3 regions of the Cyclobacterium sp. 10D3-21 genome follow, and region 1 is predicted to be linked to each of the others. Evidence: riboswitches for the same ligand, from Rfam matches in the RefSeq annotation. Region 1 holds a riboswitch; each other region holds the start of a gene.
What was found. Region 1 has a riboswitch for cobalamin ahead of metE (5-methyltetrahydropteroyltriglutamate--homocysteine S-methyltransferase). Riboswitches for the same ligand answer to the same signal wherever they lie in the genome.
Positions count from the first base shown of each region.

Region 1 (10,281 bases):
TGTTTTCATTGAATAGACCAGCAAGCCTCTATTTTTTTTATTGTTAGAGGTCAAATTTCTAATTTTTAATTTTGTTATTCGGCTATCATTTCCTGAAAAAATTGGTTTAATCATTTGGGTTATAGGGTATTTGGTAATGGTCGATTATATGGGGTTGATTCAGAATAAACTACTCAATAATATATGTTTAACAGAATAGAAACATATACATAACATGTACGGTGCATTTAGGTTGTGGTTATTGTGCTTATTTGCCAATATATATTGCGAGGGTAGTGGTACCTTTTTGATGTATTGAAGTATAATAAGAAATAGAGTATAAACTATAAAAATAATTTATGGTGAACAGGTTTACAAAAATTAGAAACTGGTATTGTTTAGTTATGCTATGGTTCCTGATCGGATCCGTAGTTCCAGAGGCTTTGGCCCAAAGTAGAAGGGTTACAGGTAAAGTCACTTCTCAGGAAGATGGCTTAGGTATTCCCGGAGTAAATGTGCTCGTTCAGGGAGGTCAGTCGGGAACGGCCACAGATGTAAATGGTGATTACTCAATTTCCGTTGCGGATAACAGCACGGTTCTGGTTTTTTCATTTATTGGGTTTGAACCTATCAATGAAGTTGTAGGTAACCGTTCTGTCATTAATGTGCAGCTAAAAGAAGATGCCTCTGAGATGAATGAGGTGGTAGTCACAGCGCTTGGCATTAAAAGAGAAGAGATTTCTTTGGGTTATTCTATAGAGCGTGTCGGTGGTGAAGAGCTGACCAGAGTAGTCCAGGAAAGTTTTCTTAATGGCATGGCTGGTAAAGTTGCTGGGGCAACCATCAGTACTACTGGTGGTACGGGTTCTTCCGTAAGCATGGTGATTAGAGGTGCCACTTCGTTGAGTACTGATAACCAGCCACTTTTTGTAGTGGATGGTGTCCCAATCGCCAATACGCTTAACAATGTGTCTTCGGTTGGTTCCGAAAACAGGGTGGATTATGGAAATGCCATTTCGGGTCTTAACCCTGATGACATTGCAGACATTTCTATCCTGAAAGGACCAAGTGCTGCAGCTCTTTATGGATCTCGTGCAGGAAATGGGGTAGTGCTTATTACCACTAAAGGAGGTAACGTCGACCGATTAACAGTGAATGTAAGTACCAATACTGTTTTTGATGTGCCTTATAAATACCTTAAGTGGCACAGTAAATTTGGTGCGGGACAATTCTCTGCTATTCCACCAGAAATAAGTGGCACGCCATTGTCTAATCCCTTCGGAAGCTTGGTTCAGGAAAACGTAAATGCTGCCTTTGGAGCTGAATTGGATAAAGGTTATGAGCAGGTTCAGTGGAACAGTCCTTTGGATGAAAATGGGAATCCTATTGCTATTCCTTTGGTCTCCTATCCGAATAACGTGCAAAATTTTGTTCAGACGGGGGTTACCACATCCAATAGCTTTTCAGTGGCCAATAGTAACGATGCCATGAACTATAGGATCTCTTATTCCAACATGAGGAATAAAGGCATTATACCGAATTCAGATTTGTTCAGGAATACCTTAAATATTAATTCCAACCTTAAGGTAAATGATAAGTTGAATTTTAGTACCAATATAGATGTCAGTCGAAACAACTCTAACAACAGGCCTGCCGGAGAGCGAGGTACTAACCCTTTACAATGGGCTTATGAAACCTCTCCTCATGTTAATATCCTGGACTTAAAAGACTATTGGCTTCCTGGTCAGGTAGGGCTGGAGCAAAAAACCATGGATGCCGGTCAAGAAGTACGGGTTACAGACAATCCTTATTTTCTAGCCAATGAGGTAAACAACAGTTTTAAAAGAGACAGGGTGTTTGGGAATGTAAAGGCGGATTGGCAGATTTCCCCTTCCTTTAACTTCTTTGCCCGTTATTCTTTGGACTTGTACAATGAAACCAGAGAAAGTAAAATAGGCCGAAGTTACAGCCAAGAACCGGAAGGCGCCTATGGGATCACAGAACTTCATGGCTTGGAAACCAATGCAGATTTCTTACTTACCTATAATAAGGATGTAAATGATTTTGGAATTACCCTTTCAGGTGGTGGGAACATTCGATATCAAAATGGAAGTAATCTATTTGCAGGGTCTAAGTCCGGGGTGGGCTTGATTACCCCTGGCGTTTTTACACTTGGGAATATAGCTCCTAATAATATTGAGTACGGCAATAGTAGCTTTGAAAGAGGAATTCACAGTTTATATGGATTGGCAAACTTCTCCTATAAGGACATGCTATATTTGGATTTAACTGCCAGAAATGACTGGTCGAGTACACTTCCTGACGCAAACCCTTATTTCTATCCATCTGCTGCGCTGAGCGTATTGGTCAGTGAAATGCTTGATTTACCTGAGCCTTTTAGCTTGGTGAAATTGAGAGGTGGATATGCGTCTGTAGGGAATGATGCAAATCCTTACCTACTGTTAGCGACTTTATATAATGCAGGAGCATGGGGAAATATACCAAGATCATCCTTGCAAAATAGTTTGTTAAACCCTTTTCTGAAACCTGAAATAGCCACCTCTTTTGAGGGAGGAATTGATTTACACTTTTTCAATGATCGGATAAGATTTAGTGGAACTTATTATAAAGTTCAGAATGAAAATCAAATCCTTGGCATTGATTTACCACCATCCACAGGTTATACTTCAAAAAAAATCAATGCAGGTCTTTTACAAAGTGAAGGTGTTGAGCTAACCCTCGGATCGGACATAATTAGAAACAATAATTGGAATTGGTCAGTGGACCTTAACCTGACCAGAAACAGGACCAAGATTATTGAACTGGCAGATAATATGCCGTATTTTACTTTATGGGAAGATGCCAGAGGCGGTTCATGGACCTATGTAGGAGAAGAGATTGGCGATATTTATGATGCTGAGGTAGTAACGGTTAAAGATCCTGAGTCACCTTATTTCGGTTTTCCGCTTTTGGATCAAACCGGTAAATGGCAAAGCATTGATGCGGTGAGTTCAAGAAATAAAATTGGCAATTTTAATCCCAAATTTATTTTGGGAATGCAGACCTCTTTGTCTTATAAAAACTTTCATTTGAACATGACGTTTGACTGGAGAAATGGAGGAGATTTTGTTTCACAAACCTATAGATTTGGTGAAGAACATGGAAGGTCATCTGTCTTCTTGGACAAACTGATCAATCCAGGAGAAATGGAAGGGAGTGAATTGAAAGACTACCTTATAGATAACAAGGAATCTATGGTTTTGATCAATGGAAATAATTTCCCATTGGTTGGAGGACCGACCCCGGAATACGGAAGTTTTCCTTTCACATTCGGCCCATTTACTTTGCCGCATGGAGGAGTATTTATCCCAGGTGTTTATGCCACAGAATTTGATTCCGATGGCAATCCTACAGCCTATGCAGAGAATCTGGGAGAGAATATTGGACAACCTGGAGGAACTTTAACCTTGCCTTATGCAGGTAGTACAGCCTGGAGTTTTGCAAGAGCCTTTTTATATGATGCATCTTTTCTGAAGTTGAGAGAGGTTTCTTTTGGTTATGATGTACCAAAAAACTTTGCGAATTCACTAAAAATGCAAAATCTTAGTTTCTCTGTTTATAGCAGAAACATTATTCTCTGGACAGCTGCAAAAATTAATATAGATCCAGAGATGGCTTTTCAACCATCGGCAGGCACACAAGCAGGGACCCAATTTAAACAGGGAATAGAAAGATGGAATGTGATGCCTTGGGTGATGCCAATAGGGTTTAAAGTAAATGCTACTTTTTAAGTGTTAGTTTTCAACTGATAAACGAAATTACTATGATTATCAAGAATAAATTATTATTCGGTTGGGCACTTTTGTTGCTGTGTACATTTTCCTGTAAGGAAGACCTCATAGAGATGAATATTAACCCAAATGGTGCAAGTCCTGAATCGGCCAACCCCAACCTTGTGCTTTCAACAGTGCTGACAGAAGCGGGCAAATCTGTGCTTAATCTTGGGTATCAAGACATCGCAGGAGTGATGCAACACACCCAGAAAGATGGCTGGTCAGGATCGCACAATTCCTATGACTGGAACCGAAGCAATAGCTGGTCTGGCTATTATGCGATATTAAGAAACAATCAGTTTGTTTATGACAGGGCCGTAGAGCTGGATCAAGAACTTCATCAGGGAGTCACTTTGGTGATTCGCGGGATGATGTTCGGTTTAATTACGGATCTATGGGGGGATGCGCCTTATTCAAAAGCCCTCAAAGGAAATGAAGGAACTCCTGAAACTACTTTTCCTGCCTATGATACCCAGGAGGAAATTTACCGAAGTATATTAGCAGAATTAGAGACTGCCAACCAATTGCTATCAAAGCCAAAAGCTGCCTATAATAGCTCCATTGAGGAACCTGACGTTTACTTTAATGGAGATCCTTCCAAATGGCGAAAGATGGCGAACTCACTTAAGCTTAGGTTCTATATGAGGCTTTCTGAAAAATTGCCTGATTTTGCGAAGCAAGGTATTGAGACAATACTTGCCGACCCAGGCACTTACCCAATTATTACGAATCCTGGAGATGACGCCACCATGGGTTTTGAAAGTATAAGTAAGGAAAGTAGCTGGCCAAACAATACCAAGTTTGATGTAGATGCAAGCAATTACCGTAGACTAAAAATGTGTCAAACTTTGGTGGAAGCCATGAGAGCTAAAAATGACCCTCGACTTGGAGTATGGGCCAATCCTGTGGAAATCCCACTTGTAGTGGATGCCAGTCTACCAGAAGGAACAGATATAATAGAAGATGGAAAAAGGTACCTCTCACCAGATGTATTGGAAAGCAGAAATGTTGCGCTAGAGGATATCAGTCAGAATGCTGATTATGTAGGAATTCCTCCAGGTATAGCTGGTGCACAGGTGTATAACATGAGCCCGGATGCCAATCAGGCGGCATTTAACCCTCATGTTTCTTGGCTAAATGACCGGTATAGAGAACCTACTGGGGATTTATTGAAAGCAAGGTTAATCACTGCATCAGAAGTTAATTTCATTTTGGCAGAGGCTGCTTTAAAAGGTTGGGCCGTGGGAGGTACTGCTGAAGAGTATTATAACAAAGCCATTCAGTCTTCTTTTACTACATGGGGATTGTCTGGTTCGGTAGAGACATACCTCACGCATGAAAATGTGAAATTTGATGGTACTGTCAAACAATTGATAGAGCAGAAGTGGATCGCTTCCTGGACGGCAGCTGCAGAGTCTTGGTTTGACTACCGAAGAACTGGTTACCCAGAATTGGAAGCAGGACCTTATACTATTAGGTCAGTATTGCCTGTTCGCTTGTATTATATGGTAGAGGAACGAAACCTCAATGAGGCAAATGCAGAAGCTGCCATGAGTCGATTAGAAATCACCAACTTCTCAGAGGTTGATGGAGCCAATAGTGCTTGGTCTAAACCTTGGGTAATTCAAGGAACTGGCAAGCCTTGGTAATTTTGTAACCAATATCAAAATTTTAGATTTAGGGGCTTTTCGAAAGAGAAGCTCCTTTTTTAGCTCAAAAGAGCCAATTACTTCTGCCTGTTTTGAGCTAAATTGCAAAAAAATACTCAAACTTATGAAATTCCCCAATTCAGAGATTGTTAAATATTTACTCTTTGTTTTGCTATTGGTAGCATTTGGCTCCTGTACCAAGAATGTCTCCATAACGAGGTTGATGCCAGCAGAGATTAACATACCGAATCAGGTACAGCGTTTACTCATTGTGGATAGGACCAAGCCTGAAAGTCAGGGAGTGGCAATAATTGAGGGGATTCTTACTGGAGAAATGCCATTTGAAGTAAAAAATGCCATAGATGGTACCTTGGCGTCCATTCATCAGGAGCTGAATACTTCTCCCAGGTATGAAATTGTACGGGCAAATGAGAGACTGATAGGAGGGCTTTTTTCACAAACTTTCCCTGCACCTCTCAATCGGGAAATGATCCGAAGCCTCTGTGAACGTTATGAAACGGATGCTGTTTTGACTTTGGAGAAATTCAGTTCAGATTTTGTAATCACAGACAAAAAGATCACCATCAAGAAAAAAATCGGAAAAGATGAGAATGCCAAGACCATAGAAGTGCCCGGTATAATGGTGGAAGGGTTGGCTTCTGTTCAAGTAGGATTTAGATTGTATGACCCTGAAAGCGGCAATATTTTAGACCAAAGTGACCTTTCCAAAACCAACTTATGGTCAGCTGAGGCGGAGACCCGAGCCCAGGCTTTGCTGCTTCTAATCGAAAAAGCCCAAGCTACCAGGTATGTGGGGCAAATGGCTGGTGCTGCTTATGCAAGGAGAATCGCTCCCATGTACATAGACATAAACCGCACTTTTTATGCCAAATCAAAGAAGTACCCTGCCTTAGAAAAAGGGGCGCGCTTTGCCGAAGTCAATGAATGGGAACAAGCCATCCAAAGTTGGCAAGGAGGCCTTTCCCTTCCAGGAGATGATAAAACCTATGGCAAACTTTGTTACAATATTTCTTTGGGGCACGAAGTCCTTGGCGATTTAATGTTGGCCAAGGATTGGGCCGCGAGGGCTTATACGGAGTATGGCTTTAAGGCGGGAAGGACTTATGCCAAGGAACTCGAACAAAGAATGATGGAAGATGCATTGCTAAATCAGCAACTAGGGACTTCTTCGGATCAGTAAAAATTATAAAAATAAACCCGAATGGGGCAATTGGCTGAAATAAAAATATTAGCCATGGCCCCACCCGGGTCAAATCTTAATTAGGGGATTTAGCAGTTGTCAACTTAGATGACTACTTCCCTTATTTTGCAATTGTATTACACCAATTCACTGGTGGATTTTTCCATTGCTCTTAATTCCCTGGCAGCTTCCACCATTAGTTTCAGTGCTTTTTCTGTTTCGTCCCATTGTCTGGTTTTTAAGCCACAGTCTGGATTCACCCAAAGTTGAGCGGTTGGAATCACATCTTGCGCTTTTTTTATCAGCTGTACCATTTCGGATTTGGTAGGTACTCTTGGTGCATGAATGTCATAGATGCCAGGCCCAATTTCATTGGGATACCTGAAGTCTGCAAAGGCATCCAAAAGTTCCATTTGTGAGCGAGAGCATTCGATGGTAATCACATCAGCATCCATGGCAGCAATACTTGGCATAATGTCATTGAACTCCGAGTAACACATGTGGGTGTGAATTTGGATAGCATCGCTGACACCTGAAGAGGCCAATCTAAAGGCTTCAACAGCCCAGTTGAGATAGGCTTCCCATTCCGAACTCCGTAAGGGAAGTCCTTCCCTTATAGCTGGTTCATCAATCTGTATGATTTTGATACCTGCGCTTTCAAGATCCCTTACCTCATCCCTAATCGCCAGTGCAATCTGTCGGCAGGTTTGGGAGCGAGGTTGATCATTGCGGACAAAAGACCATTGAAGGATAGTAACAGGACCTGTCAACATCCCTTTTACACGTTTTTTTGTTAAGGATTGGGCATAAGATGACCAGAAGACCGTTATTGGTGCAGGGCGGAAAACATCCCCATAAATGATAGGTGGCTTTACGCATCTACTACCATAGCTTTGCACCCAGCCAAACTGGCTGAAGGTGAATCCTGCAAGTTGTTCACCGAAATATTCCACCATGTCGTTTCTTTCATACTCGCCATGTACCAAAACATCCAGCCCAATTTCCTCTTGTTTTCGGATGACCTTTTCAGTAGCCTCTTTTAACAAGTTTTCATACGTTTTCGAGTCAATAAAACCTTTCTTAAATTGAGCCCTCCAGTTTCTTACTTCTTTGGTTTGCGGAAAAGAGCCAATTGTAGTTGTTGGTAAAGAGGGTAGTTTTAGTATTTTTTGCTGCAAGGTTCTTCTTGTTACATACCTACTGTCTCTTTTATCATCTGAAGGCGAAATGGCATTAACCTTTGATTTCACGGTTTCATTGTGGATGAGACTTGAATTTTTGCGACTAGCAATCGCTGACTTGTTCACTTCAAGCTTCAACAGGGTGTCTTTATGAGGATTTGGCAAAGACAATTCCTTCAGTAATACAACTTCCTTTAACTTTTGTTTGGCAAAAGCCATCCATTGTTTGATCTCCGGTAAAAGAATTTCTTCTCGGGTTTCTGCTTCCAGGTCATAAGGGACATGTAACAAGGAGCATGAAGGCGCAAGCATAACCCTTTCACTACCTATACTGTTAATGACATGATTGATGACCCCGAGCGAATTTTGAAAGTCATTTTTCCAAATGTTTCGACCGTCCACAATCCCTAAAGAAAGGCTTAACTTTTCCGGAATAAGCAACAATATTTCTTTCAATTGATCTGGATTACGTACCAAATCCAGGTGAAGTGCGCAGATAGGAAGGGACAAGGCCAGATTAATATTGTCATTTAAGCCTTCAAAATAAGTGGAAAAAAGGAGCTTTAGTTTTGGAAAAGCTTTTCTAATGTTTTGGTATACCAATTTATAAGCCTCTTTTTCCTTTTCATTAAGGTCAAGACCCAAAAATGGTTCATCAAATTGCACCCAATCCGCACCATTTGTTTCCAGGTCTTTTAAAATTTCCAGGTAGACAGGGAGTATATTATGAATAAGGTCAATTTTATCAAATCCGCTTGTTTTTTCTTTTCCAAGCAATAGATAAGTAACGGGGCCTATAAGAACTGGCTTGGCATTAATGCCTTTTCTTTTGGCTTCTATAAACTCATCCACAACCTTGGTGGAGAGGTATTTAAAGCTTTGTTTTTCAGTGAATTCAGGTACCAGATAATGGTAATTTGTGTCAAACCACTTGGTCATTTCCATAGCGGTAATGTCCAGTCCATCCTTTTGGTAACCTCTTGCCATGGCAAAATAATGGTCCAATGGGCTAAGGTTTGGGTTTTCTAAAAGAGGTCGATACCTGTCTGGAATAGCCCCTACCATTAGGGACATGTCAAGCACCTGGTCATAGAAAGAAAAGTCATTGACCGGAATAAGATCAATCCCGATGTCTTGCTGGGTTTTCCAATTCTGAAATCGGATTGCTCTTCCTGCCTCGGCAAGTTCTTCCGATGAAATTTTGCCTGACCAATATTGCTCGCAGGCTTTTTTGAGTTCTCTTTTGCTACCGATTCGCGGATAGCCAAGAATGTGCGTTTGCATGTTCTTTTAACTTTTAAATTAATAAAATGAGTTAAAAGCCCTTTGCGTTATTTCGAAATTGCTAGGAGAAAAGAAGGGTGGGTAGATTTAGGAAATTACCAAAAAAGACGCAATTATCCCCGGGAAAACAATTGTATTTAAGATGATAACACCGAACCTGACATCACGCTTCGAATCGCGAAAGCATTGTCAATTCGAAATAGGCAGGTCTCCTGACTTGTAACATTTTTACCTTCCTTCCCATTCTTAATTCAAGAACAGTGGATTTGCTAAGGGTAAAAACCTTTGTAGTTACTTACAGTTGCGCGACAGTTCGTGATTCTCACACGATTCCCTATTAATTCACGTTAAGTAAAACCTATTTCGGTTGATGAAGAAATAATAAAAGAACTTATTGAACTCAAATGTAGGTCAGATAAATCACATTTCCTGCAAGAATGGTGAAATGGCAGGAAAAAAGTAGGGGTAATATTACACGCGGTGTAATTTATAGGGATAAACACCATCAGCATTCCATTGACAGACATATAAATTCTTGTCCCTGTCCAAACAGACATCATGGCAATGTTTGAAGACCGGTAGTTCCTGAAGCATCAGTTCTAATTGGCCATTTTTATAGACAGGTTCAGTGCCTCCGGGATTGGAAACCACCTTGTTGTTTTTGTCCAAAATGGTTACAAAACCTCTGTTTAGGCGCATGTTATAATTGCCTTTTTCCATTCCAAAACACACTCCTGAATACAAGTTTTCACCATCTAAAACCGGACGGCTTATAAATGCACCGGGTAGGTAATGAACTTCAAGATACTCACCAGCTAAAGTGAATCGTTTGAAAGTATTCTTTATTCTTGCAGAACATAGTAAGGTAGGGTTGGAAGGGTCTCTGTAATCAATGGCTACCCCATGGGCTTGTTTGAATTTGTCCGGCTGAAGAAAACTATCCCCTCCAAATTTTCGAATAAATTGGCCATTCTGATCGTACTGTAAGATAAACTGAGAACCATAACCATCGGCAACATAGATGTCTCCATTTGGGCCAATAGCTGTTTCTGTAGGACGGTAATAAGCATGTTCTGTATATGCCCCTATCTTGGAAGGGTGGTCCAGCTCCATTAGTATTTTACCATCCATGGAGCATTTCACAACTTTTCCTA
Region 1 is NZ_CM147924.1:6,751,368-6,761,648, reverse strand. Features, by position in the region: gene AC0L7T_RS26370 (SusC/RagA family TonB-linked outer membrane protein) at 339-3,770, shown strand; gene AC0L7T_RS26365 (SusD/RagB family nutrient-binding outer membrane lipoprotein) at 3,803-5,461, shown strand; gene AC0L7T_RS26360 (DUF6340 family protein) at 5,586-6,662, shown strand; gene metE (5-methyltetrahydropteroyltriglutamate--homocysteine S-methyltransferase) at 6,800-9,127, opposite strand; cobalamin riboswitch at 9,313-9,504, opposite strand; gene AC0L7T_RS26350 (NHL repeat-containing protein) at 9,599-10,281, opposite strand, start outside.

Region 2 (10,281 bases), 1.5 Mb from region 1:
TTCAACTCACCCACAGGCATGCAGTAGGTTTCGTGACAGGCCTGGACCAATATGCAAACTATTCTGTCCTTCCTTTGGCTTTAGGTTGGCGAGGGGTTTTAAATCCTCAAAACAAATGGCAGGTGTATGGTGGTGGAGAGTTTGGTTATGGTTCTGCCGTTTTTGAAAGCGTAAAAGTAAATGAATGGAGCCAACACAATTGGCGTAAAGGGGGCATGATGGGGCAGGGAACTTTAGGCCTCAGATACAAAACCAAAAAAGCCAATTTCTGGACGTTGAGTATTTCATTGAAACGACAGATCAGCTATTTTTATACTGGCAACCCCTCCAGGTTATCTCCAAATCGTAACCGACCTGAAGATTGGAACTATTTTGAAGAAGACAAAGTCACCTTCAATAATCTAGTTTATAGGGTTGGGTATTCGTTTTAATAAGGTATAGAATCAATTTCTTTTTCTTTGGCAACCACAAGATCGGGTGGTCCTGATCAAACTATTTCGATTAATTGTATGCCTTCCCGAGCCTTTGTTCAACCCACTCTGGGGTTGGGAATTTAAGGGGTGATTGGCTGTCCACGGGTTCTCACCCGTGGTTAATATTGTTGAAGCCCTTCAGGCTTCTCTGAATCGCTTTATTATTCAATATTTTTTTTTAGAGAATCATGTATAGACTCCTGATTTTTCATGGAGGTCTGCTCAGTAACCGGATCCTGAACGGAATCAAAGGGGTAGGTCGTCTGGAAATGAGGCTTGAAGATCTGTTGGCTTCTTAAGCTTTTTTGGGTAGGCAATGAGCATTCCACTATATCAATTGTATTAACCTTGAGTATATGCGTAAGCAACTTCCCGACGAGAGGAGATTGCCACACCCTTTCCTGGCTTAGGCTCTTCCTAAAGGGTTCGCAATGACGGTATAATTAATATTAGCCACTTTACTAAATAATCCCAGACCTGAAGGGTCTGAACAATAATAACCGTGGGTGCCAAACCCCACGGAAAAGGCAAACCCTCCTATTCTCAACCCCGGATGGGGTTGAACAACTTCCCCCAATCAACTGACTTAAAAAAATAGCGAAACCACTAATCAATCTAAAGATAAAGTGGTTTCGCTACACATTATAGTTAATACGTTAACTTAGCTTTCACAGCTAAACCTGGATAAATAAGACCAATCAAGGGAAATAAAATCCACTTGGGCCTCTACCTACAGCTACCTCATCGATAAGTTCTCCCTGAGCATTGATACGCATTACGGTACCATTGCCTTGCCAGCCATTGTGCTCCCCTATATACAAGGTTTGTGAGTCGTTATCATAACCCAAACCATAGAAGTTACTGCCGGAATAAAAATCCGCATCCACAACCGAACCTGAAGTTATGGCCAGTTTCACTACCACATCTTCCGTCGCCTGGTTGCTAATGACAAACAATTCACCACTATTATTGATGGTGAAATTACCATTGTAAATGCTATTGCTCACAGGAAATTCAAGGGTTTCCACTACTTCAAAAGTAGCTGAATTTAACTTGTGCAGGTAGACTTTCTCACTGTCGTTGGCATAGAGGTAATGACTTCCCTGAAATTCAAAAAAGAAAAATGGGGTTCCTTCTACATCTACTGTTTTCTCCACTTCATCCTCTCCAACCTCTATCACAGCAATGGTTCCCAGTTGACAGGCTACCAATATTCTGTCCCCGACAAAAGCAAGCCCCTCAGGTCTAGATGGTGTAGGGATTTTATAGGCAATGTCCCCTCCTGTTATGTTTTCAACAACAGCCACAAAGGATTCAGTATTGCTCCAGGTAGCATCATATGGTCCCCAATCGCTAATGTACAATATACCATCAGCCCTGATCATACTCCTGCTATTTACCAGGTCATTACTGACCGCACCTACAGAAATAAAATCAGCTGATTGGACAACTTCTACCTTTCCGGTATTGGCCACAAGATAAGTATAGTCATCATAGCTAATCAAATCCTGAAGTAACCCTGCAAATGGTCTGGAATTAATGTTTTCAAAAACATTGGCTTCCGCCTCTGCGGTGGTCTTATCAAAATGGTAAACTTCACCATCATTGGCCCCAAATGCCCCTTCATTGATTATCAGCACACCATTTTCATAGGCCCCCTGAGGAATTTCAACCGGATCCGTCCCACAGGATACCAAAAGGGCAAACAAAAATAACTTACAGGCTAACTGCATTTTTTTCATAACTCTACATTTAAATTAAATTGAAAATTTCTTCCAGGCATGGACCTCAGGCGAACCACCTGATAATCCGTATTGAAAATATTATTTGTATGGAATCCCAAATTCCCCTTTAGTTTTCCTCTCCACTCAAAGGCATAAGTGACCCCAGTATCCCACAAGCTGTAGGGAGCCAAAAGGGTTTGGTTATCCGTGGTCACATACCTTTCACTTGTCCATTGCTGCTGGATGTAAAACTTGTAGGGGCCATTTTGCAGGCTTCCTTGGGTACGAATTTTATGCTTTGGAACATAGGGAAGTTGTTTTCCCTGACTGAGTGAATTTCCTTGATCTCCGGATTGATTGACCGCACTATTCAAGGAATAGTCCCCATTCATTTCCCATCGATTGCTACCTTGCTTGAATATTCCTTTGAAAAAATACTCCAGTCCCTGGTTGACCACTGAACGTACATTTTCAGCCTGCCAATAGGTACCTTTTGGCAACCACAAAATCCAATGATCTACATCCATATGAAAATAGGTAAGCCTGTTTTCAATAGTAAAAGTGGATAAATTGACTTTACTGGTAAGTCCTACTTCCTTGCTTAGGCTTTTCTCAGGTATCAAATCGGGATTGCCACCCGGCACCCAAAACCTATCGTTTAAAGTGGGAATTTTAAAGCTTCTTGACAGATTACTTATTAATTGCCAATTCCATAGAGCTGAATTAAAGAAAGCCCATTCTACACCCAATGAAGGGGTAAACGGAGCTGCTTCTCCTTCATGGATTAGCTGCCTGAATTGCATGGAAATCCCTAAATTTTGCCTTGGTTTATAATTGGTGGCCTGGTACAATTCTAACCGTTGTTCCTGACTGTTGTAGGTAGCCAACTGGCCTTTGATATGGGAATAGCGGATACCGCCAAGGGTCTGCCATTTTTGAGAGAAAGAGTAATCCAAGGCAGTGCCTAGTAAAAACAAGCGCGTTTGGTTTCTATCCGTATTAAAAACCATCACATCACTGGATATCCCGGTTTTGGCTGTCCAGGTAAACTTTTCACCCGTGAATGCATAATCAACTACAGATCTGACACTGTGGTCTTTTTGTACATCGCTTACAGCTGAGCCCAACAAAGGTTGTATTTGCCTGTCATTGGAATTGATCCATAGGTTGGCTTTTAAGGACTGTTTCGGGCTTATTTCAAAAGCAATATCCTGTACCAAACCAATTTGTGATACCCTGGCATGGTCCTGCCGTTTTTCCGGGGTACCGGGACTTGCCCAATCCTTATAAGTAAAATTATTTGCGGTATAATTTCTGTAGACATTGGTTCGGAAGGCAAATTTTTCAGCTCCCTGACTGTAGCTTACCTGCTGGTGCCAGCGACCAAAACTCCCCAAAAGTGTTCCAATTTTCAATTCATTGCCGGTATTGAATTTCAGGTCAGAAGACAAATGAACAGATCCTCCGATGGCATCGGTTCCATACAAAGCCCCTGAACTCCCGTAATGAATATTTACATTATCAAAGCCACCTATCGGGAAAATTGAATAATCCGCCTGCCCCAATGAAGGGCTGTTCACTGGCAACCCATTCCAAAACAAGGCATTGTGTCCGGCAGAAGTACCGCGCATGCTTAAAGAAGCCAGCATTCCTGATCCGTATTGTCTTAAAAACAAGCCTGTTTCCTGCTGTAAAACCTCTCCCAAAGAATATCCGGACAATTGATCTAACCTGTCCGCATCAAGGGTCCTTACATATTGACCAAAGGCATATTTTCTTAAAGCAGCGGCATGAACTTCCACTTGGGAAAGCACCAAAGTGTCTTGACGGAAGGCCCTTGAGGAATCAGATTCGCTCTGCCAACCAGCAATAAAGAAAACCAAGCAAGCAATTAATGACATCCTCTTTCTTTTTGAATAGGTATCCATGTTTTTACACATTTCGGAATAAAGAAGAGAATGGAATGTTAACTGATAACACCCCTTGAAGACAACCTTTGATAGGTATCTGGATTGGGTACCAATATTCAATAAATGAAACTATTGAAAACAGCTAAAACCTTCTTCTCAGCCTTTCTCCCGAAAGCCATGAATGGTAAGATTTTAATGGCAGGTCTCCTGACTTCCCAAGGTAAATCCGCCTTCTCACCCCAAAAGGGACAATGGCAAAGGATGGATTTCCATTTTCTTTATTGTTATAAAGATTGGGTTACAGTTGCGGGGACAGTTTCGGTTTCACACCGAATTCCCTATTAATCCCGAGAGCCTGGTAAAGGATCGGGAACCATAAATCGGCACAAACATACGTCAAAAACTCTATTCAAAAAACTTTTGAAAAAATTAAGCTGTTGGAAATGGACGCTGCAATGGTTTACTTTGAACTGAAAATCAAATCCTGTTTATTCTTTTTTACTAAGAAATGACTGTTATTCGCCTGTTTATTTTTGTTTTATTATTTCTTCCGGCTTGCCAGCAAGCCAGACAAGAAGGCACTTTGGATGCTCTGGAAGAAGTCCCTTTACGCTACGCAAAAGGTTTTGCGCTTTTCCGTGGGGAAAATTACCATGTAATTGAAATTGTTCAACAGGAAGGTGAAAACCAACGGTTTTTGGTTTATGATTCGCAAAAAGAGATTGATTTTCCTGATATCCCCATTGATGGGAAAATTGCTTCAGGCAGCCATAAAATAATATTGTCGGCCACACCACAAGTCGCTCATTTGGATTACCTCAATGCTGAAGAAAGTCTAATGGCCTTCCCTGACCTTGACCTGATCACTTCTGAAAAGATCAGGAAAAGAATCAATGAAAACAAAGTCATTGACCTTGGAAAGGGGCCAACCTGGGATTTAGAAAAAATTATTGACCTTCAACCGGATTGGGTCATGGTTTCAGGTTTTGGGGAAACTTCCAAAATGGTAGAGCGATTGAAGTCAGCAAAAATACCGGTAATAGTCAACAAGGAATACCAGGAAAAACACCCTTTGGGACGGGCCGAATGGATAAAAGTAACAGGAATATTGTTGGGAAAACAGGAAGAAGCCTCAGCCGTATATTCAAAAATAGCCGCCAATTATAAAGCTGCACAAGAACGCCTTAGTCCTGTCCCTGTAGAAAATAAACCTTCTGTTCTCTCCGGCTCCATGTACAAAGACATTTGGTATGCGCCAGCTAAAGACAGTTGGGCTGCTAAAATCATAGCCGATGCGGCTGGCCATTACCTTTTTAACACTATGGAAGGGACAGGAAGTTTGACTTTAAACTATGAGTTTGTTTTGGACAAGGCCAGTCAAGCAGATTATTGGATAGGGGCAGCCGATTATGCCTCTTTGGGCAGTATGGTTGCTCAAAACCCCAAATACAGTGGCTTTGAGGCTTACAAAAAGAAAAATGTATATACCTACACGCTGGGCAAAGGGGAAACCGGTGGATTCAGGTATTTTGAAGAGGGATACCTGCGGCCAGATTTGGTACTTTTGGACATGATCAAAATTCTCCATCCTGAAAAAGCGGTGGACCATCAGTTTAGGTATTTCCAAAAATTAGAGGATTAGGCTCATGACTCACCGCGTTAAGTTTACTTTTTGTCTGATTTTAATGGTTCTCTTATGGCTATTAAACCTGAGCCTAGGTTCCCTTTCTATTCCAGTAGCCTCCCTCCTGGAAAGGTTGGCGGGAATTCCTTTCCCTAGGGAGAGTTGGGAAATAATTGTTATGGATTATAGAGTTCCCAAGTCTTTTACTGCGGTATTGGCTGGCATAGGACTTTCGGTGAGTGGCTTGCAGATGCAAACATTTTTTAGAAATCCACTGGCTGGACCCTTTGTTTTAGGCATCAGCTCAGGAGCTGGCTTAGGGGTGGCCTTATTGTCCATGGCAGGAACGGCCTTTGGCTGGCAAATTTTGTCCGGCACACCCAATTATTGGGCAGCCATCATCGCCTCAAGTGGCGGAGCTATCGGCGTATTGGTTTTGATGGGACTGGCTTCATGGAAAGTAAAAGACAGCATGACTTTGTTGATTGTAGGTTTGATGTTTGGAAGTGCGGCATCTTCTGTAGTTACGCTTTTGTCCTATTTCAGCTCTGCTGAAGAGTTGAAGATGTTTACCCTATGGTCCATGGGCAACCTTGGTAATACAGGTTGGCCTGAACTGGGACTGTTATCCGGGGCCATACTTATAGGTTTATCAATGGTGGTATTTTCCGTGAAATCTTATAATGCCATGCTTTTGGGAGAAGCTTATGCCAAAAGCATGGGGATAGATTTCCAAAAATTGCGGTGGATAATGATTGTCAGCACCGGTATATTGACCGGAGGTATTACCGCTTTTTGCGGGCCTATCGCCTTTATAGGTATTGCTGTTCCTCACCTGGCCAGGTTATTATTTAAAACCAATGACCACAGGATATTGTTTCCTGCAACCGCTCTCTTAGGGATATTGGTATTGTTGGCCTGCGACACTTTAAGTCAGTTGCCTGGCTATGCTTCAAGTCTACCGATCAATGCGGTTACCACTGCGTTTGGGGCACCCTTAATCATCTGGTTAATCATGAAAAGGAATTTTAGTGAGGCATTTTAATTATTAACGAAATGGAAACCTATCAAAATAGCCACAGACATGCAAAGCCTTGCATCCATGCCAGAGATTTGATGCTTGGATATGTTATAGACCACGAGGTCAATACCGTAGCCACTGATATTTCCTTTGATTTATATGATGGAGAATTAACCTGTATGATGGGCCCCAATGGGGTTGGGAAATCGACCCTATTGAAAGCCATCATGAACCAAAACCCGCCAATTAAAGGCGAAATATGGTTGGGTGAGAAAAACATCGGCCTTATGAATGAGCAAGTCAGGGCCAAAAACATTGCGGTTGTGCTGACAGAGAAAATCCGTTCGGGTCTTATGACTGTTCGGGAGCTCGTAGCGCTAGGAAGAACACCACATACAGGATGGTTGGGGCATTTAAGTAAGGCTGACAATGAAATTGTTAATCAGGTATTGGGGAAGACCCATCTTGATTTAATTGCCCAAAAGAAATTGTCAGAACTGAGCGATGGACAACGACAAACAGCTATGATAGCCAGAGCACTGGCACAGGACAGTAGCATCATGATCCTGGACGAGCCTACCGCACACCTGGATCTCACCAATCGTTTCGAAATAATGTATTTGCTAAAAAAACTAGCAAAGGAAGCAGAAAAGGCCATTTTGGTTGTTACCCATGACCTTGAAGTAGCCATGGAAACTGCCGATCAGCTTTGGATTATGGCCAATCAGGAACCGCTGGTTTCCGGAAGTCCAGAGGATTTAATGCTGGAAGGTCAAATTCAAAAATTACTGCCTGGAAACAAATGGGAAATCGATTCAAGAAATGGGAAAATTAGATTGAAGAATCCGGGTGTTTTACCTGAAATAACGGGTCCTGAACATTTGGCCTATTGGCTTAGGAATGCATTAAGGAAAAATATAGAAATCCCAATGCCAACAAAAATAGTGGCCACTGAAAATCCATTTGAAATAACTATTTATTGCAATCAAAATCATTATACCTTTTCAAGAACGTCAGAAATGATTAGATTTTTAAAAAAAGGAAAGTAACTAAAAAACCTTTAAAATATTTTGCGTTTTATTGTAAAAAAAATTATTAAATTGATAACCACATAACTACAGGTTATAATTTCACATTTAGAAATTATGTCAATTTAAAATTTCCCAACCCTAAATTCCATCAGGTATGAATCGTTATTTAAAGTTTGGCCTCTTTATTTTTTCATTCCTTCTAATATTGATAATTGGTACTTTGGTATACATACAGATGATCCTTCCCGATGTAGGCAATCCACCGGAGAACATGAAACTGTCCACCTCATCGGAAACGCTGAATCGTGGCAAATATCTCGCTAACCATGTGATGGTGTGTATTGACTGCCACTCGAAAAGAGATTTTAGCATATTTAGTGGTCCTCCTATTCCCGGAACAGAAGGTTCAGGAGGAGAGGTTTTTGACCATGCTTTAGGTTTTCCCGGTACATTTATTTCACCTAACATTACCCCTTCCTCCTTAACGGCCTATACAGATGGAGAACTCTTCAGGCTGATTACAACCGGTGTCAAAAAAGATGGTAATCCTATTTTCCCGATTATGCCATATGCGAATTATGGAAAAATGGATAAGGACGACATTTTTTCAGTCATCACCTATATTCGAACTTTAAACCCTATTGAAAAGATTCAGCCTCCATCAGTGGCTGATTTCCCATTTAGCTTAATCATGAGAACCATGCCTCAAAAAGCTGCGTTTTCCACCAGACCTCCGGCTACGGATGCAATTGCCTTTGGAAAATACCTGGTAAATGCAGCCGCATGTAATGACTGCCATACTCAATTTGAAAACGGTGAATATACCGGTGAATACCTTGCTGGTGGAAGGGTATTTAACATGCCAGATGGCAACATACTAACAAGCTCCAACCTCACTCCGCATAAAACGGGGTTAGGAAATTGGACCAAAGACCAGTTTATTGAAAGATTCAAACAGTTTGAAGACAGGAACAAGCTCAATAAAGTTCAAGCTGGGGAAATGCAAACCATTATGCCCTGGAACATGTATGCAGGCATGACTGAAGAAGACTTAGGCGCCATTTACACCTACCTTCAATCCCTGAAACCAGTAGAAAACCAAGTCAATAAATTCTTAAAAGCAGAAAGCTTATAAGCAAAGTTTGACCTAACTTTATAGAAATATTCGGTATGAGTAGGATTATAAGGGGCTTTGAGTGTAGAAAGTCGTGGAAATCTCTGAGAAAAAGTGAGATTGCCACACCCTCCCCCCTCAGCACCCTCAAAAAAAGGTTCGCAATGACGATTTAGTCAATTATAAGAAGGCCATAACTCAAACTCAATTTTATAAGCAGTTTAAAGCGCCACCGTCTATTGGAATGCTTGCACCATTGATATACGCAGCGAAGGGAGAAGCCAAAAAAGCCATCAGGTAACCATATTCTTCTGGTTGACCAAATCGACCTGCAGGTATGGCTTGCTTTTTTTGTTTCAATAAATCTTCAAAATCTTCACCCGTTTCCTGAGATTGGCTTTTGATGATGGATTCAATTCTTTCGGTTTCAAAAGAACCAGTAAGCACCGTATTTACAGTTACCCCGTAAGGTGCTGCATTTTTTGACAAGGACTTGGCCCAACTTACAACAGCCGTACGCATGGTGTTGGACAATACCAGATTGGAAAGCGGTTCTTTAACGGTGACAGAGGAAACATTGAGAATTCTCCCAAATCCCCTTTCTTTCATTCCATCCAATAGCAGGTGACTCAGGTGATGATACGTTTTAAATAGCAAGTCAAAGGCTTGTTGATAATCCTCGATGGATTTTTGAATCACTGAACCTGCCGCTGGCCCATTGGTATTGTTAACCAGAATATCGACTTTTCTACCAGTGAAAAAATGTTCAGTGGCCGCACTAAAAGATTCAAAATTCGAAAAATCTACCTCAAGGTATTGGTGCTGTTGGCCATCACTTACAGCCAAAGTGCTTTTAGCAGCTTCCAATTTGGCTTTATTTCTGGCAAGAAGTGTGACGGATGCGCCACATGCTGCCAATTGCTGGGCTGTGGCAAGTCCTAGTCCTCTGGTCGCTCCACCTACTACTGCCTGGTATCCTTTTAAGTCGATTTTCATAATAATGACAATTGGTTTTTGATTTCAATATTGAATTTAAAATTAAAAAAATGAATGGCCAAATCACCTTCATTTCGGGTAATTTATTCTTAATTCAACAAATCCTATCTTTTTTGTAGGGTTTGTTGGGATTGTATTTAAATTATTAATTATATTTGTCGTACTAATAATTGGCATGACATACGAGCAATTTAGTAAATATTCATTTTTGTTGGACCGGACGGCGAGGAAGGTCAAGCAATACGCACAGCAAAAGTTCAAGTTAAAGGAATTTGACATCACGGTGGATCAATGGCTGGTCTTAAAAAACTTAGATGAGAATGAAAGACTGAGCCAGACAGAATTGGCCCATTTGGTTTTCAAAGATCACCCTACCTTGACAAGGATT
Region 2 is NZ_CM147924.1:5,238,330-5,248,610, forward strand. Features, by position in the region: gene AC0L7T_RS20180 (hypothetical protein) at 1-431, shown strand, start outside; gene AC0L7T_RS20185 (DUF5074 domain-containing protein) at 1,172-2,215, opposite strand; gene AC0L7T_RS20190 (TonB-dependent receptor) at 2,212-4,125, opposite strand; cobalamin riboswitch at 4,288-4,500, opposite strand; gene AC0L7T_RS20195 (ABC transporter substrate-binding protein) at 4,616-5,749, shown strand; gene AC0L7T_RS20200 (iron chelate uptake ABC transporter family permease subunit) at 5,754-6,776, shown strand; gene AC0L7T_RS20205 (ABC transporter ATP-binding protein) at 6,788-7,801, shown strand; gene AC0L7T_RS20210 (c-type cytochrome) at 7,938-8,918, shown strand; gene AC0L7T_RS20215 (SDR family oxidoreductase) at 9,108-9,893, opposite strand; gene AC0L7T_RS20220 (MarR family winged helix-turn-helix transcriptional regulator) at 10,069-10,281, shown strand, end outside.
Region 2: another riboswitch for cobalamin. It lies ahead of AC0L7T_RS20190 (TonB-dependent receptor); the one in region 1 lies ahead of metE (5-methyltetrahydropteroyltriglutamate--homocysteine S-methyltransferase).

Region 3 (10,281 bases), 2.4 Mb from region 1:
AGGTGTATTGTAATAATCACCCCTTGAGCTGACATAAATATTACCTTTTCCATCTGCTTTCACTCGGTGCAGGTTGATGGCAACTTCTATCGTTTTGATGATCTTAAATGAATCCAGGTCAATGACTGAAATGGTGCTTTCATACTGGGGAGGACTATAACCACCAGAATTGGCGATGTAAAGTTTACCATTGGAAACAGCCATTTCTTCAGGCTGTCGGCCTACCTCTATTTTGTTTATTAGGTCAAAATTGCTTGTGTCATATTTGGCTATGAAGCCATTTGGCCTATCATTCCCTAAAGAAACCTCACCATCATAGGCACTCACATAGACAAATCCTCCATCAAAAGTTACGTAGCGACCATTCTTCACTTCCAAAACGGCTATACGTTCTGTAGTCTCAGCATCCATCACTTCCACTTTATTGGAGGCATTGATTACAGCATAAAGTTTGGAGCCATATAGGCCTAAATCATTGCCTACATCTCCTAAGCCAAGCTTTGAGCTTGGGTTTGCTGTGCCATATAAATTCCTGGTATATAGCCCTGTTTGGTAATCATAATAATCCAATGATGCCTTGTTCATGTTCATATTGCCTTCATTAAGCAGATAAAATCCGGCAATATTTGAGGCTTCTTGCTCAGGTAGCTTGTCCTCGTCAGGCAAAGGAATAAAATCATCTTCCCTACAACTCGATAGAGTGGATAGAATAAGTAGGAATAAGAGGTAGCAAAATGAGTTTTTCATGGTTTAAAAGGAGATATTGAATTTTAGTCGATAGTTTCTTCCTGGCATTGGAAAGTTTAAAACCACATCGTAATACTGGTTAAATAGGTTGTTGGTCTCCAATCCCATGGCGTATTGATGCTTGCCAAAATGATTTTTCCAGGTTAATCCCAGGTCGCTGGTATACCAGGGTTGGACATAGTTGACAGGTAAATTTGCCTTTTGGCTAAAGCGTTCACCTGTATAGATGAAGCTGAAATTGGCTTGCCAGTGCTGATAGCTGGCTGATGAGGTAAATGTTCCACTATGAACTGGCGTATAAGGAATCTGGTCTCCATACACTGTGTTGCTGGCCGTAATATCTATTGCCTTCTGGAAGGTGTAACCCATTCCTATTTCGAGTGATACGTTTGCTATTTCTTTAATGCCACGTAGGTTGGTTTCAAGTCCTTTAATTTCTACCTCATTCAGGTTCATCATTGTCCACCGAAAGAGATTGGCAGATGGCATGGCCACAATTTTGTCTTTAACTCGGTTGTAATACGCATCTATCTGAATGGAGAATGCGTCTAAAATGAGGTTGGGCTTGACCTGCAATGTGCTGCCTAAATTGTATTGTGTTGTGAACTCCGGCCTTAAAAAGGTGTTTCCTACGAAAGTGTAATAGCGGTCATTGAAGGTAGGCATTCGAAAAGACTCTTTGTAAAAGGCCCTAATGCGGAAATTCTCATTTAAGGTAAAAGGCTGATAGGAAACTGATATTACTGGGTTGAAAACTTGTTGGTCGCTTCCTTTTTGGTAAAACTTTACCTTATCCTTTACATAAGCAGCTAAAAGGTTTGCTTGTATTTCTAATCTGTCTCGATGTATGGCGCTGGATACCGCGAAGTAATAAGAAGATCTGCTAGGATAAGTGAATCGGTATAGGTTGGCATCCAGGGTATTGAAGGAATAGTCTGCAGCGATGGACACATCCCACCAAGAGTTTAGCATGTATTGATTGACTAGAGAGGTGTAGAATTCCTTTTGATTATATCGATTGTCCAGTGCACCTTCAATCGTTTGATAGTTAGGGTCTATGTACCGATTGTAATCACTGCTGTACTTCATATTGACCATCAGCTCATGTTTGTCAAAAAATGATTTGTGCAACATGCCCTGCACAAAGAAATTCTTGTCCCAAAGACGCTGATAATGACTAAAAATATTGGCAACGATGGCTCCAGGAAGTCCCCGCTCTGATTCGTAATAATAGCCTTTTAGTGATGCTTTTCCTCCTGATTTGAAAGCCTGATGAATTGTGATTTCTGCCCTGAAGGATTCGATATCTCCGTTTTGTCGGGTAGCAGTGGTGTCGTAGCCATTCTCTTTTTGGTACCGGTATTTATATTTCCCATTGGCGGTAATGTATGCTGTGTTGAAGGACACAGAAAGCCCTTCATTAATCCGGCGCTGATAAAGCAGGGATGGGTTGACCAAGCCAAAAGATCCTGTTTTGAATGAAAGTTTCGCATGCTCTTTTTCGCCCGATTCAAACACTGGGATTTTACTCTGCATGAACAGTGTGTTAGAGGCAAAGAAACCTAGAGCTGGCTGGAATATATTGGACTTTTGACCATTGAAAAGTTCTAAAGCCTCAATATTGTCCAAAGAGAATTTACCCAAATCTACCTGCCCATTTTGAGCATTTTTGATGACCACACCATCGTAGAAAACGCTGGTATGTGCAGATCCCATACTTCGGACGTTGATGGTTTTCAGCCCTCCTATTCCTCCATAATCCTTTAACTGAACTCCTGAGAAATACCTGATGGCATCAGCTACTGAAAAACTATTTAGTTTTTCCAGATCTTTACCTCTAAGTGCCTGTACCGGCATTGGAGAGCGAAAACGGGATTGGTATCTTTCAGATTCGACAGTTATCCCTTCAATATCGAAAACGGAGGTTGTATCCCTTGGGGGGAAATATTTTTTGCCATACTTTTCCTGTGCTTGGCATAGGCAAGCAAAAAAGAGTAAAGCGCACAAAAGAAGAATCGCCTCCTGCTTCGGAAGCCATTTGTAAATGATCATTAAAACTATTTGTCTAAAGGCAAATAGCTTTCAACGAAACCAACTGAAATCAAAATCTTGCGTTGCAAGACGAATTTGTTTTCAAGCTTCAATCCCCGAAAGCTTTCAATTAAATCCGGATTCTGCAATAGATTGTCTATCGCATATTTCGGATTACAAATCGTATTGGCAAGTATTCTGACTTACTCACTATTTTCCGACCTTCCCCTCTGATTATACAGAAAGTGATCATTAAAATTTGGAAATAGCTTAATGAGATTACAGCTGCGGGACAGTTCCGGATTCACACCGGATTCCAATTTAATTTCTCTAGGACAATATCCAGGAGGAAACCATTACGGCGGCGAAGATAGGATTCTATTTTCGATAAAAAAATTTCTTTTTTGAATAAAAAATGCTTGAAGGGCAAATCCTTGATTAAGGTTCCATTTTAGGAAGGGTGTCGCTCGCAGCTTATTGGATGAGGATTCCTTAGCATTTATCTTAAATGGTTACTTTTTGACCAAGTGTTTTGTACTTTAAACTAAAGTATTGTATTTATTGACGACACTTTTCAATGATGGTTTGGTTTTTTTTCCCTAGCTTAAAAGATTAGAAAATTACGAAAGGTAAATTTTGAGGACAAAGGGTGAATTAGTAGGGGTTATTGGCTTGGTAGGATTGGTGTTTTAAGCCTTAGTTTAATTGTTTGAAACCAAATCGATAGCGCAGTTTATACCACATTTTGCTAAGTCTAGAAGTTGGCCTTCCTAAATATAGGGGGGATATGAGCTGAAATGCATAACGCTAGCGTAATAGTTGGTTTTAATAAGAAATTACTAATGTTTATTGTGTTGATTAGAATGTATTTATATGCCTCTATTTGATTTTAAGACTGTTTTTTTTAGTTATATTATAGTTAATATCATTAATTTAGGATTAATTGTCTCTTTATATTTTCAGGTAAAAAAGCGGTTCCCTGATATTTCTTTAGTATTGCTTAGTTTTTCAATGCTTACACTTGGAAATATTTCAATATTTTTGCGAGGTAATATTCCTGATTGGCTATCTATACCTGTGGCCAATACCTTAATCGTTTCTTCTACTGTTGTATTATTAATTGGATTAGAGAAATTTGTCAAGTTAAAAGGACCCCAAATTCAAAATTATTTATTGATACTTGTTTTTTTTCTTGGACACGTTTATTTCAGTTTTTTTCATCCCGATTTATACATTAGAAAAATAAATTTTGCATTGGCTTTTTTGCTAATTAGTTTTCAAGTTGCTTATTTAATGTTAAAAAGGACTCCGGTAGCTATGCGAGAGGTAACTCGGCCAGTTGGGTATGTATTTATAGGGGTCTTTTGTGTTCAGGTTTTGCACATTATATACATCATTCAGAATCAACCAGACCTTGCAGGCTATTTAGATTCAACAGGTTCAGAATCTTTATTTTTAATGGCATGGGAGGTCATAATTATATCTCTGACTTATAGTATTTTCCTGATGTATAATAAACGCTTGATGAATGATGTTAATGAGCAGGAGGAGAAATTTTCAAAAGCATTTCATAAAGCTCCTTTTATAATTATTTTATCTAAACTTAAGGATGGAGAAATTTTCGAAGTAAATAAAAATGTCCAATCAATTTCTGGCTTTCAACCTTATGAATTAATTGGTTTAAAATCAGTTGATTTAAATATTTGGAATCAAAATGAAGACCGATTAAAATTCACCTCAGATTTAACCTCAAAAGGTATAATAGTAGAAAAAGAATATTTGTTTCGTAAAAAATCAGGGGAATTATTCTATGGTCTAATCTCAGCCGAAATCATCGAAATAAATAATGTGAATTGTGTTGTGTCTGTAATAAATGACATTACGAATAGAAAGCAAGCAGAGTTTAATCTTCGAAAAAGTGAAGCTTCTTTAAGAGAATTAAATTCAACAAAAGACAAGTTTTTCTCAATTATCGCACATGACTTAAAAAGTCCATTCAATGGCATTATGGGTTTAAGTGAAATCCTAAGTGAACAAGTTAGGGAGAGAGATTATGAAGGAATTGATACTTATGCTGCCATTATAAATGATTCTTCAAAACATGCCATGACATTATTGTCAAACTTGATGGAATGGTCAAGGTCTCAAACTGGCCGAATAGCGTTCAATCCAGAAACAGTTGACCTTGTTAAAATGATTCAATTGACCATTGAATTGTTGAGAACTTCATCCGAGGAAAAAGCAATTGGGATAAGTTTAAATGCACCATTAAAACTTGTTCTATACGCCGATAAAGCAATGATAGAAACTGTATTGCGAAATTTTATATCCAATGCCATAAAATTTACTTCTTTTAAAGGGAAAGTAATTATTGCAGTTGAAGAAACAGAGCTTGAATATTTATTGTCTGTTACTGACAGTGGTGTTGGGATTGACAAAGATAATATTAAAAAATTATTTAGAATTGACAATTCCTATTCCACATTAGGAACTAACGACGAAAAAGGAACAGGTTTGGGGCTCATTCTATGTAAGGAATTTATCGAAAAACACAAAGGGAAAGTAGGCTTGGAAAGCGAACCTGGCGTTGGAAGTAGGTTCTATTTTACTTTACCCAAAAACAGAGATAATGCAACTCAGAAATCCAATATAGCTGTTAATTAGCTGTATATTAAGTGATTTCAAAAGAGAAAATAGAATGGCTTTTACCTAATTGAATTTGAATAAAATTAATCCTCTGAAAGCCGGACTTTAAGGTTGCCTATACTATTTTCCAGCGTCCAGGCAGGTATTCGGATTTCTATTCGTTTCAGGTTTTCCATGGTTTTGTCAATTTCTAACGGCGGTGGATCAAGAGAAATAACAGACAGACTGTATTTATCAGTATTTAGAATTCGGAGATGAAGTGTTTTACCATCCTGCTTTAATAGGGCACCATTTTTCTCCAGGCTAACCTCAGCTTGTGTCATCATTCCCCAGGTGATACTTTTGGTCTTTTCATTGGTCTCGAAAGTATCCTCGATGAGTAGCGATCGGTCCGTGTCTTTGGTGAATTTCCGTTTTACAGTGTTGATATTGTCAAAGTACAAGTTGGTCAGGTCTATGCTTACTTCAGGCAGGTCCTGGTCTTTGAAATCTATGATCGGAGCAAAGCCTTTTACATTGAAATCTTCATCATTCACCGTGATGGTACTATGTCCCTGATTGTTTTTGGTGAGCAGGGTCCATCTTGGACAATCCTGGCAGTGGCCAGCAAGGTTAAAGCCTATTTTATTGAGCAGATAATACCTTTGATTGCCTGGATCGACTACCCAACGTACACCATTTAGGTCAAATACAAAGGTACCTGCATCCATATTTCCATGACTCAATTGGGCTTTTCCGCCTTTCATCCCAGCAAAATAACCCGAGTCGCCCCTAAAAATAGCGATAGGGTTAGTACCTTTTCCAAGCCAGTTTTGGGTTATTTCCCCAGTGTTTTTCGGATCCATCTGGGAAAGCCAAACCAGTCCAAGACCTGCAAACCTTCCTGCCTCTTTTGGGTTTTGAAAAAAGGACTGGTCAAAATACAAAGCATCACCCGTTTTTGCACCAAACCAGGACAACAAGAGGGCAACACCTCCATTGTATTTGTCACCTGAATCTGCAAAATTGAAATAGTTACCTGATGGGGCAGTGGCGTTTAGTAAGAATTCGGCACTTTTCATAAACCCGGGACTTTCTGAAATCCCAAAATCTGAACCAAGTGCAGTATGTAGCGTGTTTGAAGCAATGATCGTATAACTTGTCCCATAACCCCAATAGGAAGGGCCTTCGGGATATACGCCATCTGGGGCATATTCTTTCAATGAATTGGGGAGTTTTTCCAGGGCCCTGGAAATGGTTTTTGCAGCCAGTTCAGGCTCAATATCCGCTACAGCTAAAGATGCGGCAATCATGCCTCCATGACAAACAGCATTCCAATTGTTATGGCCATTGATCCAAAACATTCTTTCCCCATCTTCATTGAAGCTGGGTATTATTCCTTTTTCAATCAGTGCTTTCTTAGCCAGGCTGACTGTCGTCTTTGGTAAATCCTCTCCAGCCCAGTCTAGCGCCAACGCTACGCCAAAGGACATTTCCGCAATATCAAGAAAGTGCTGTGGGTTCCAATCAGAAAAGGCACAGACCGCCTTCAACTCCTCTTCTATTCGTTGCAATATTTCTGGCTGGCGTTCAATTCTGTATACCATGGCAAGTGTACTCATTCTTTGTATCAGCTTTCTGGAAACAAACAAAAGCCGAAACCCTTCGAGCTCTCTTTTTAAGAGGGGTTGGTCAAGAATGTCATTGGCTTCCTTTTGCAGGTACTGGTAATAGGATTGCATCAGAGGATCTGATTGTAATTTCTTTTTCAGAGTCCGCTCGATAGCAGGGGTAAGGATTAGTTTAGGCGACGTCCTTTTTAGATTTCTTCTTAAATAGGCAGCGGTGATCGGATTCTCCAATTTCACCTTGGTAGTTGTTGCCAGGGTTTGTGCCTGATTGTCAGATAAAAAACCTGTTACAATAAATGAAGCCAACAACAATAAAAAGCTAACTATTTGGTGAGTGCGCATGGGGTTTAAGTTATCGGATTTAGGTTTATTATTTCCTTGGTTTTTTGAAGCTTTTGTTTACAATCATTCACAATTCCATCCTTAACCATGGTTTTGTGGAGTCAATATAAATAAAATATTATAATTGGATCCGTTTGCCCTGAATTGAGGTTAAAAGGTAAATGGTTTCTTACCGTAATGGAAGGCCAATTGCCTTACCTATTATTAAAACATTATAAAATTCAATACAATGTCAATAACCCGGTAAAATGTATATTATTAAATAAGGAGAGTTAAAGCAATCTTGTAAACTATAGTCTAATTTTCCCCTAATGTTTTAGCATAATTTTAAAATCACCCGAATTTTATATGATTCTCATATTAGTCGTGTGGTTGGGTAAAAACTAAACTTAAAATTTAATTTTCTTTTTCTTGCTAATTATCACATTAACCTTTAGCTTTAATAAGTTCTATTTTTAATTCGCTTAATTTAATTTTAAGAGTATTAAACCTTTTATTCAATATACTGACTCAAAATTGGTTGATTTGGTTAAACACGATAACCGGGATGCCTTTAAAGCCATTTACAACAAATATTGGCAGAGTTTATATCGTTATGGTAGTCGAATTATCCAATGCAACCAAGAGTTGGAAGACATTATTCAAGAATTATTTGTCTCTTTGTGGATAAATAGAAAGAACTTAGAAATCAAAACCTCACTTTCTAGCTACCTTTATAAAGCCTTAAAGTATAAAATAATCAATTTTATTGAACACAATTTGGTGAAGGATAATTACCTATATTCCTTGAATAGTAAAGTTTTAGAATGCGAAGGGAGTTTATCGGTTGAAGCGAAGGATTTAGAGAAATGGATTACTATTGGCATCAATGATTTATCACCTAAAGTGAAACAAGTTTTTAAACTTAGTAGGGAGGAACACTTGTCAATAAGGGAAATTTCTTTAAAATTAAATGTTTCTGACCAAACGGTTAAAAATCAAATTAGTAAAGCCCTTAAGGATCTCAAAATTCATCTTAGCAGAATTTATGTGTAATTTTTAACATTAATTGATTTTTAACATTTAAAATTTTCACAACTTACTTTTTTGGTTAAAAATATTCAATAAAATGGACTATTTATAGTAATTAATTGTACTTTTTATATAAAATTTAATACTTAAATAAAATGTTTTTTTAGTATTAGTACCATCGGTTCATTTAACTGACATATTGTTGATATACCAAAGGTTACCTGAGGGGTTTGATATAATCTATTCCATTGAAAGAGGAAGAAGCAAGGAGCTTATTAAGAAGATACCGTCTTGGAAAATGTACTGAGAAAGAAGTGAGCATTATTGAATTATGGTTACTGTCTTCGAGTATAAAAAATGCCAGTCAAATGGACCAAAATCAATTGTTAGATGATGGATATAAAATGCTATGTAAAATTGAATATGAAATTTATTTAATAGAGGGAAAAAATTTGGAATCTATAAAAACATCTCCTCTTTCAAAGGTAAAACGTATTTTATTGAATTGTTTTCTAAAGATTAGAGGTTTTTTTTAATTTCTATTGTGTCCTATATTATTTTTTTTAATAGTTAAAAGGATAATAAAACCCAATCTTTTTCAAGCATAGGAAAACAAATGAAAAGGCATTACCTGGCTAATGGTGGCAAAGTAAAGTCAAAAGAATATAGTGGGTTTGAATACATTTAAAATTTAAAAATTAGAACGAATGCTACTATCTTATTTGGTTTTTTTTCTTTTCTAAATGGTTACTTAGGTCTCGTATAGCATTTAAATTATAAAATTAAATCAATCCATTTAACTTAAATATAAAATATGAAGAAAACCTAAGCAATTCCCTCTCGGTCCCATAACCTTTCAATTTCAAAAGCGAGGGAGAAATCTGTTTTATTATTAACATAACCCAAAAATTTATGAAAAATGAACCATGTAGATTATTAGTACTTGGTAAAGTGGTAACAAGAGGATCAATATTTCAATTGGTTGTGATGTTATTATTTTCAAGTCTAACCCTAGCTAGTAACGGCAATTCCAAAGATTTGCTGGATCAAAAGGTTAGTGTTGAAGTTAAAGATCAGACACTGAAAGAGATAATTAATAGTATTGAGCATTTGGCCAATGTTAAATTTGCCTACAATCCAAGTGAAATTGGGGAAGGAGGCAGGTTAAATTTTCAGGTAAAGAATGAAAAATTGGGCACTGTCCTGAATAAATTATTGGCTCCTAAATTCATTGACTATGAAGTAATTGGGAATCTAATTTTTTTGAAACCAAAATTTCCTACTGATAAAATAAAAGTACTGCTTGATGTTTCGGGAACTGTTACTTCTTCAGATGGGGAAACTCTACCGGGAGTCACCGTATTGGTAAAGGGCTCCTCTATTGGAACAGTCACTAATGTCGAGGGTAAATACGTATTAAACGTTCCCAATGAAAATGATGTGTTGGTGTTTTCTTCCATAGGCTATGTTACCCAAGAAATAACAGTGAGTGGCAAATCCATAATTGATGTATCTATGGTCGAAGATATGGAGAATTTGGAAGAGGTAGTGGTAGTAGGATTTGGGGAGCAGAAAAAGGTGAATTTAACTGGTGCCATTTCGTCGGTAGAATCAGATGTTTTGACTTCTATTACCTCTTCTGATTTAAGTAATTCCTTAACAGGACGCTTGCCTGGATTGAGGGTGATGCAAATCGGAGGTGAGCCTGGACAATATGACAATAGTATAGATATACGAGGATGGGGAAATATGCTAGTGGTGGTCGATGGAATCCCGCGGGAAGATTTTCAAAGAGTTGATCCAAGTACCATCGCAAGTGTTACCGTATTAAAAGATGCTTCCGCAGCAGTTTATGGAGTGAAAGCTGCCAATGGGGTCATGTTAATTACGACCA
Region 3 is NZ_CM147924.1:4,329,978-4,340,258, reverse strand. Features, by position in the region: gene AC0L7T_RS16985 (YncE family protein) at 1-747, opposite strand, end outside; gene AC0L7T_RS16980 (TonB-dependent receptor) at 751-2,799, opposite strand; cobalamin riboswitch at 2,950-3,151, opposite strand; gene AC0L7T_RS16975 (sensor histidine kinase) at 3,652-5,442, shown strand; gene AC0L7T_RS16970 (heparinase II/III domain-containing protein) at 5,508-7,376, opposite strand; gene AC0L7T_RS16965 (RNA polymerase sigma-70 factor) at 7,893-8,411, shown strand; gene AC0L7T_RS16960 (hypothetical protein) at 8,636-8,923, shown strand; gene AC0L7T_RS16955 (SusC/RagA family TonB-linked outer membrane protein) at 9,300-10,281, shown strand, end outside.
Region 3: another riboswitch for cobalamin. It lies ahead of AC0L7T_RS16980 (TonB-dependent receptor); the one in region 1 lies ahead of metE (5-methyltetrahydropteroyltriglutamate--homocysteine S-methyltransferase).